2 linked regions of the Thioclava sp. GXIMD2076 genome follow. The protein of the gene in region 1 interacts with the protein of each later gene in a pairwise test. Links are inferred from orthologs where the notes say so. Each region holds a gene or a part of one and is shown in the gene's direction. Other genes may lie near its edges.

Region 1 (3,841 bases):
GGCGGGCGGCATCTCGCTTTACAAAAATCCCGTGCAGGGGGCGGATTTCTCGGTGCTGAAATCGGCTGATTTCCCTTCGGTGCTGATCGAGCTGGGCTTCCTCGATGCAACCGCCGACCGCAAGAAACTGCTCGATGACACATGGCGCAAACATATGGCGCAGGTGATCACGCAGGCGGTGCAGACATGGGCGCAATCGGATGCCGCAGAGGCGAGACTTTTGCGCAAATAGCCCTAAAACCCTGACAGCGGGCCGCTCACATGAGCGAGATGTGAGCGCGATCCCGCCTTGATGTGGTATAACTTGTTTTGACGCCCCGAGCCGTGGCGGCTATAGGCAGGCACAATTGCGGGTAATTCCCGAAAAACGGGCATCCCCCGGTAAGGAGCGAACCTTGATCCGATTTATCCTGTCCTTCTTCGGCAGCATCTTTTCGTGGATAGTCACGGCACTGTTCTTTGCTGCGCTGACCATCGGGGCCGTCTTCTGGATGTATTCGCGCGATCTGCCAAGCCACGAGCAGCTGGCGCAGTATCAACCCAAGACCATCTCGCGGATTTATAACAGCGAAGGCCGGTTGATCGACGAATTCGCCACCGAGCGGCGGATCTTCGTGCCGATCGACGAGATCCCGAAGGTCGTGCAGGATGCGTTCGTCTCCGCCGAGGACAAGAATTTCTGGTATCATGCGGGCTATGATCCGGTCGGGATCGCGCAGGCGGTCTTCGAGGCTGTGAAGACTGGCGGACATGATATCCGCGGGGCCTCCACTATCACGCAGCAGGTGATGAAGAACTTCCTGCTCTCCTCGGACCGCTCGGTCGAGCGCAAGATCAAGGAACTCATTCTGGCCGCGCGGGTGTCAAAGGCGATCCCCAAGAAGCGGATCCTCGAACTCTATCTCAACGAGATCTTCCTCGGCCAGAACTCCTATGGTGTGGCCGCCGCCTCGCTGACCTATTTCAACAAGCCGCTCTCGGAGCTGAAGCCCTATGAGGCCGCCACTCTGGCCTCGATGCCGAAAGCGCCCTCGAACTACAATCCGGTGCGCAATATGCAGCGCCTGAAAGACCGCCGGAACTATGTGCTCCACGAGATGTGGCAGAACGGCTATATCTCGGAAGAGACCTACAAGACCGAGCGAGAACTGCCGGTGAAATCGGTTCAGAACGGCGATTACGCGCCCTTCCGTGACCAGCTGCCGCCGCGCGATTATTTCACCGACGAGATCCGCCGCCAGCTGTCGCGCAGTTTCGGTCAGGACGAGTTCTTCTCGGGCGGTCTGACCGTGCGTGCCACCGTCGACCCCGATATGCAGGCACAGGCGGCGCGCGCGCTGCAGCACGCGCTGGAGGAATACGATCGTGGCCGCGGTGTCTGGCGCGGCACGGGCGTGACCATTCCCAAGGACAAGCTGGGCACCGAGGTCGACTGGCGGGCCGCACTTGCCGATGTGCATAGCGACAAGGTGCCGCGCGATGTCGAGGGCTGGATGCCTGCTGTCGTGCTCGAGCTGACCTCCGAGGATGCGCGGATCGGTATCGAGGGCATCAAGGAAGAGGGCAAGGGCAACTGGATCCCTGCCAAGGACGTTCAATGGGCCCGCAAGCTGAACAAGGATGGCAAGCTCGAGCGCAAGGCGCGCGTGGCCTCCGATCTGCTGGAGGTGGGTGATGTGGTGATGGTCCGCGCCATGACCTCCGATAGCGATGGCAGCTTCATCCGCTGGACCCTGCGGCAGGTGCCGCAGGTCGAGGGCGCCTTCATGGCGATGGATGTGCATACCGGGCGCGTGCTGGCCATGCAGGGTGGCTTCTCCTACCAGTCCTCGGTCTTCAACCGCACGACGCAGGCCGAGCGCCAGCCGGGCTCCAATTTCAAGCCGATCGTCTATGCGGCCGCACTGGATTCGGGCTTCTCGCCCGAGACGGTGGTGGTCGACGCACCGATCGAGGTGAACACGCCGCAAGGTATGTGGCGCCCGAAAAACGCCTCGAACCGCTATTTCGGCCCGACACCGATGCGCACCGGTCTGGAACAGTCGCGTAACCTGATGACGGTGCGGATCGCGCAGGAGATCGGCATGGATACCATTGCCGATCTTGCCGAGAAGCTGGGTGTCTACCATCCGATGAAACGGTTCCTCGCCAATGCGCTCGGGGCGCAGGAGGTCACGCAGTTCAACCTGATTTCGGCCTATGCGATGTTTGCCAATGGCGGCAAGCGGGTGGAGCCGACGTTGGTGGACCGTGTGCAGGACCGGTTCGGGCGCACGATCTACCGTCATGACCAGCGCGTCTGTGACGATTGCTCGGCCCAGACGCTGCCCGAAGGCGAGGGCCCGCGCATCGAATCCAATGCCGAGCAGGTCATCGACCCGATCACCGCCTACCAGATGATCTCGCTGATGAAGGGCGTGGTCCAGCGTGGCTCGGGCCGTGGCGTGAACCTGAACGTGCCGGTGGCGGGTAAAACGGGGACCACCAACGACTCCAAGGATGTGTGGTTCACGGGTTTCACCTCCAATATCGTGGCCTCGTGCTATATCGGCTATGACAATCCGCGCTCGCTCGGGGCACATGCCTTTGGCGGCACGCTCTGTGTGCCGGTCTTCAACGAGTTCATGAAGGAAGCGGTGAAGAAATACGGTGGCACCGAGTTCACCGTGCCGCCGGGAGGCCACTGGCAGAACTTCAACCGCTTCACCGGCGAGATGGTCTCGGCGGATGCGACGGGCGACTATGTGCAGGCCGAATATATCCGCGATGGCCAATCGACGGCCGGTATGGGGCTGGTGGTCGATGGGGGCTTCGGTATGGGCTCGAACCTGCCGCTCTTTGCGCCCGGTCAGACGGATGAGGGCGGCAGCACATCGGTCACGACCTCCTCGGGCAAAACCGCCATCATTCCCAAACAGCGGGCCAATTTCGGCACGATCAGTGCCGGCGGGCTTTACTAACACGCGCAGGACCGGATTTTCGGCCCCTTCGGCAACTTGTCGAGGGGGCCGTCTTTCTGTATGACCGGCCAGAACAGGAAAAGGACGTTGCGACATGCGCGCTGAGACGCAGAACATCGTTGAACAGATCAAGAAATCGCTCGAGCTTCTGGGCCAGCGGATGGACCTCGAGACGGCGCCGCACCGGATCGAGGAATTCAACGCCATGATCGAGGACCCGACGCTGTGGGATGATCAGGCGCGCGCGCAGAAGCTGATGCGTGACCGTCAGGCGCTGCTGGACAAATACGAGACCTATCAGCGCATCAAGCAGGAGCTCGAGGACAATATCGAGCTGATCGAGCTGGGCGAGATGGAAGATGACGCTGATGTCATCACCGAGGCGGAGACTGCGCTGAAGGCCCTCAAAGAAGACGCTGCCGCCAAGGAGCTGGAAGCGCTTCTCAATGGCGAAGCCGATAGCAACGATACCTATCTCGAGGTCCATTCGGGCGCGGGCGGGACCGAGAGCTGTGACTGGGCCTCGATCCTTGCGCGGATGTATGTCCGCTGGGCCGAGAAAAAGGGCTACGAGGTCGAGCTGGAATCCGAGACCGCGGGCGAGGAGGCGGGCATCAAATCCGCCACCTACAAGATCACCGGTCCCAATGCCTATGGCTGGCTGAAATCGGAATCCGGCGTGCACCGGTTGGTCCGCATCTCGCCTTACGACTCGGCAGCGCGTCGCCATACCTCGTTCAGCTCGGTCTGGGTCTATCCGGTGGTCGATGACAATATCGAGATCGAGATCAATCCTTCTGATATCCGTATCGATACCTATCGGTCATCGGGGGCGGGCGGCCAGCACGTCAACACCACCGACTCCGCCGTGCGGATCACCC
Region 2 (4,157 bases), 530 kb from region 1 along the record:
CGGCTCGATCCCAAACTGACCTCCGTCTCGGGCGTGGTGATGGCCGATAGCGGCTCGCCCTTCCGGCAGTCGGTGCTGCTGAATATCGGCTCGCGTGACGGGATCGTGGATGGCTGGGCGACGATGGATGGCTTGGGGCTCGTGGGGCGCATTTCGGGTGTGGGCAAGACCACCTCGCGGGTGGTTCTGCTGACCGATTCTTCCTCGCGCATTCCGGTCACGCTGCAGCCCTCCGGCCAGCGCGCGATCATGTCGGGCGACAACTCCCCCTTCCCCGCGCTCGATTTCATCGAACATCCCGACCGGATCCGTGCGGGCGACCGCATCATCAGCTCGGGCGATGGCGGGGTATTTCCGGCGGGTCTGCTGGTGGGTCAGGTGGTCGAGCGCAACGGCCGCCTGAGGGTCCGGCTTGCCGCCGATTACGAGCAGCTCGAATTCCTCAAGGTCTTGCGCTCCTATCCGGCCGAGCAGTTGAAGGGCGTGGGCGCCCTCATCCCGCCGCCCGTCGGCAAAATCGACCGCGAGCAGCAGGCCCTGCCCCCCGCCCCCAAGACATCCACCGGGCAAAGCAATGGTTGACCCGCTCACCTCCCGCATCTGGGCGCACAGGCTGCTGTTTGTGGTGATCATCTCGGTCATCATCTTCATCCGCCTGCTACCGATCTCGCCCACCTATCACGGGATACCGGGGCCGGATCTGTGCCTTGCCTTCGCCCTTGCATGGGTGCAGCGCAAACCCGATTATGTGCCTGCCATCCTGATCATCGCAGTGTTTTTCGTGCAGGATCTGGTCTTCTGGCGCGCACCGGGGCTGTGGACGCTGATCGTGCTGATGGCCACTGAATGGTTGCGCCGCCGCGAGACCCGCCTACGCGAGATGCCCTTTGCCATGGAACTGGCCATGATCGCCGCCCTTCTGGTGATGATGGTCTTCCTGGAACGGATCGTGATGACCCTGATGATGGTAGACCAGCCCCCCTTGGGCCGCGTGCTGCTGCAGGCGCTGACCACGCTGATCGCCTATCCCTTCGTCGTGGCGCTGTCGCGGCTGGCCTTCGGGGTCAAACGCGCCGTGCCGGGCGAGGTGGACGATCTGGGACATCGCGTCTGACCAAAAAACTCCCGCAGGCAGCCACTGCCCGCGGCCCCGCCGAAGTTCAGCCCCTTTCCGAAGGAAGGACCGCCCATGAAACAGACCGAGAAAACGATCCGCGAGAGCAAAAGCCGCATTACGCGACGCGCGCTCATGCTGGGCGGTATCCAGTTGGGGGTCATGGGCATTCTGGGCGAGCGTATGCGCAAGATGCAGCTCGAGGATTCCGAGCAATACCGGACGATGGCCGAGGGCAACTCGGTCAAGTTCCGGCTGATCCCGCCGACGCGCGGGCTGATCTACGAGCGCAACGGGGTGCTGATTGCGGGGAATGAACAGCTCTACCGCATTTCCATTACCCGTGAGGATGTGGACGATCTGGACCGTGTCATGACCGATCTGCGCGCACTGATCCCGATGACCGATGAGCAGGTCGCCGATATCCGCGACGAATTGCGCAAGCGTGCCCGCACCGTGCCGGTGACCGTGGCCGACCGTGTCAGCTGGGAGGAATTCTCGCGCGTGGCGGTCAATGCGCCCTCGCTGTCGGGCGTCACCCCCGAGGTGGGCCTCTCGCGCATCTATCCCCGCCATGATGATTTCGCCCATGTTCTGGGCTATGTCGGCCCCGTTTCCAGCTACGATCTCTCGAAAATTCCCGATCCGAGCCCCGTTCTGATGCTCCCCGGTGTGCAGCTGGGCAAGATCGGTGTGGAGGCGAAATTCGAGGAGGAGCTTCGCGGTGAGGCGGGCCAGCGCGAGGTCGAGGTCAATAGCACGGGTCGCGAGATGCGCGAACTGGGCCGCCGCGAGGGGACGCCCGGCGAGAACCTGCAACTGACACTCGATTACAAACTCCAGAATTTCGCACTGCAGCGGATGGGCGATGAATCGGCGGCCTGCGTGGTGCTCGATATCACGAATGGCGATGTGCTGGCCTGTGCCTCGGCGCCGTCCTTTGACGCCAATCTCTTCGTGCGCGGCATCTCGGTGGCCGATTACAAGACCCTGACCGAGGATGACCACCGTCCGCTGGCCGACAAGACCGTGCAGGGCCTTTACCCGCCAGGTTCGACCTATAAACCGGTCGCGGCACTGGCGGCGCTCGAGGCCGGCCTCGTGACCCCCGACGAAAAGGTCTATTGCCGCGGCTATACCGAGATCGCGGGCCGCCGCTTCCACTGCTGGAAAGGCTCGGGGCATGGCTGGCTCAACATGTCCCAGAGCCTCGAGCAGTCCTGCGACTGCTACTATTACGAGATGGCGCAGCGCTGCGGCATCGACCGGATGTCGGCCATGGCCGAACGTCTGGGTTTCGGACACAAACCCGATCTGCCGATGTCTGCGGTGCAGGACGGTATCGCGCCCACTCGGGCATGGAAACGCGAGCGGTTCGGCAAGGACTGGCAGGTGGGCGATTCGGTCAACGCGTCCATCGGTCAGGGCTATGTGCTGGTCTCGCCGATGCAGCTGGCGATCATGACGGCGCGGATCGCCTCCGGCAAGGAGATCGTGCCGCATCTCGTCAAATCGAAAAACGGGATCGAGGTGCCCCGCCCCGAGATGCCCCATATGGACCTGCCCGAAGCGATGCTCAACAACGTGCGCCGCGGCATGGATATGGTGGTGAACGGCACACATGCGACGGCGGGCAAATCGAAGGTCGTGAAATCCGAATGGCGCATGGCGGGGAAGACGGGCTCGGCACAGGTGCGTAACATCACGGCCGCCGAGCGCGCCCGCGGGGTGATCCGCAACGACCAACTCCCGTGGCGCCGCCGTGACCACGGTCTGTTCGTGTGCTACGCGCCGGTGGATAACCCGCGCTATGCCATTTCGGTGGTTGTCGAACACGGCTCGGGCGGGGCCACCGCCGCGGCGCCGATCGCGCGCGATGTGATGCTGTTTGCACTGGCCGACGGCCTGCCGCCGCTTGATGCCTATCCGCGTAGCCAGCGCGGCGAGATAGAGGAGCGCTTCTCGAAGCTCAACCTCGTCGATCCCGATCTGGCCAAGCCCTCGGGCACCAGCAGAGCGTAAAGGGGCCTGACATGAGCTATCTCGAATCCAATCTCAAGACCGTCCCCACAGGGCTGCGCAAGATCCTCTATATCAACTGGCCGCTGGTGATCCTGCTCTCGGCCGTGGCCTCGGTAGGCTTTTTGATGCTCTACTCGGTGGCAGGCGGTGACATCAAGACATGGGCCCAACCGCAGATGGAACGCTTCGGCATCGGGATCGCAGCGATGTTCATCGTAGGCTTCACGCCGATATGGTTCTGGCGCAACGTCTCGGCGGTTATCTATATCATCGCGCTGCTTCTGCTGCTGGCGGTGGAGCTGTTCGGGGCGATCGGCATGGGCGCGCAGCGCTGGCTGGAGGTCGGACCGTTGCGCATCCAGCCCTCCGAGCTGATGAAAATCGCCTTGGTGATGCTGCTGGCCGCCTATTACGACTGGCTCGATGTGAAAAAGGTCTCGCGTCCCCTCTGGGTGCTGATCCCTGTGGTGCTGATTTTAATCCCGACCTTCCTTGTGCTGACCCAGCCCGATCTGGGCACGGCGGTCCTCCTCGTGGCAGGCGGGGGGCTGCTGATGTTCTGCGCCGGTGTCAGCCTCTGGTATTTCGGGACCGTCATCGCCATCGTCTGCGCTCTGGTCTTTACCGTGATGGAAAGCCGCGGCACCGACTGGCAGCTCTTGCATGACTACCAGTTCAAACGGATCGATACCTTCCTCGATCCGGGCGCGGACCCGCTGGGCGCAGGCTATAACATCATGCAGGCGCAGATCGCGCTTGGCTCGGGCGGGCTGCATGGGCGCGGCTATATGCAGGGCACCCAATCGCGGCTGAACTTCCTGCCCGAGAAACATACCGACTTCATCTTCACCACACTGGCCGAGGAATTCGGCTTTGTCGGGGCCTTCTCTCTGCTCTGTCTCTATGGCGGGATTATCGGGTTCTGCATCCATTCCGCCCTCCATAACAAGGACCGCTTCTCCTCACTGCTGACATTGGGGATCGCGGGGACATTCTTCCTGTTCTTCGCGATCAACATGGC

Evidence for each region. Proteins that work in one complex are often made in the same cells at the same time.
Region 2: the proteins of WDB91_RS09560 (region 1) and mrdA interact in binary tests that used the Escherichia coli proteins (3 or more experiments, as listed by UniProt). The link is inferred for Thioclava sp. GXIMD2076 from one-to-one orthologs.

What each region holds. Positions count from the first base shown.
Region 1 is NZ_CP149932.1:1,935,313-1,939,153, forward strand. What follows is about bases 1-3,177. They hold WDB91_RS09560 (PBP1A family penicillin-binding protein), read left to right. Parts: upstream 1-395; coding sequence 396-2,960; downstream 2,961-3,177. Other genes in these bases: WDB91_RS09555 (N-acetylmuramoyl-L-alanine amidase), read left to right, coding at 1-232; prfB (peptide chain release factor 2), read left to right, coding at 3,055-3,177. In the rest of the region: more of prfB, read left to right, coding at 3,178-3,841. UniProt on the Escherichia coli protein: Cell wall formation. Synthesis of cross-linked peptidoglycan from the lipid intermediates.
Region 2 is NZ_CP149932.1:1,405,175-1,409,331, reverse strand. What follows is about bases 734-3,662. They hold mrdA (penicillin-binding protein 2), read left to right. Parts: upstream 734-1,189; coding sequence 1,190-3,136; downstream 3,137-3,662. Other genes in these bases: rodA (rod shape-determining protein RodA), read left to right, coding at 3,148-3,662; WDB91_RS07020 (rod shape-determining protein MreD), read left to right, coding at 734-1,114. In the rest of the region: rod shape-determining protein MreC, read left to right, coding at 1-582; more of WDB91_RS07020, read left to right, coding at 575-733; more of rodA, read left to right, coding at 3,663-4,157. UniProt on the Escherichia coli protein: Catalyzes cross-linking of the peptidoglycan cell wall. Responsible for the determination of the rod shape of the cell. Is probably required for lateral peptidoglycan synthesis and maintenance of the correct diameter during lateral and centripetal growth.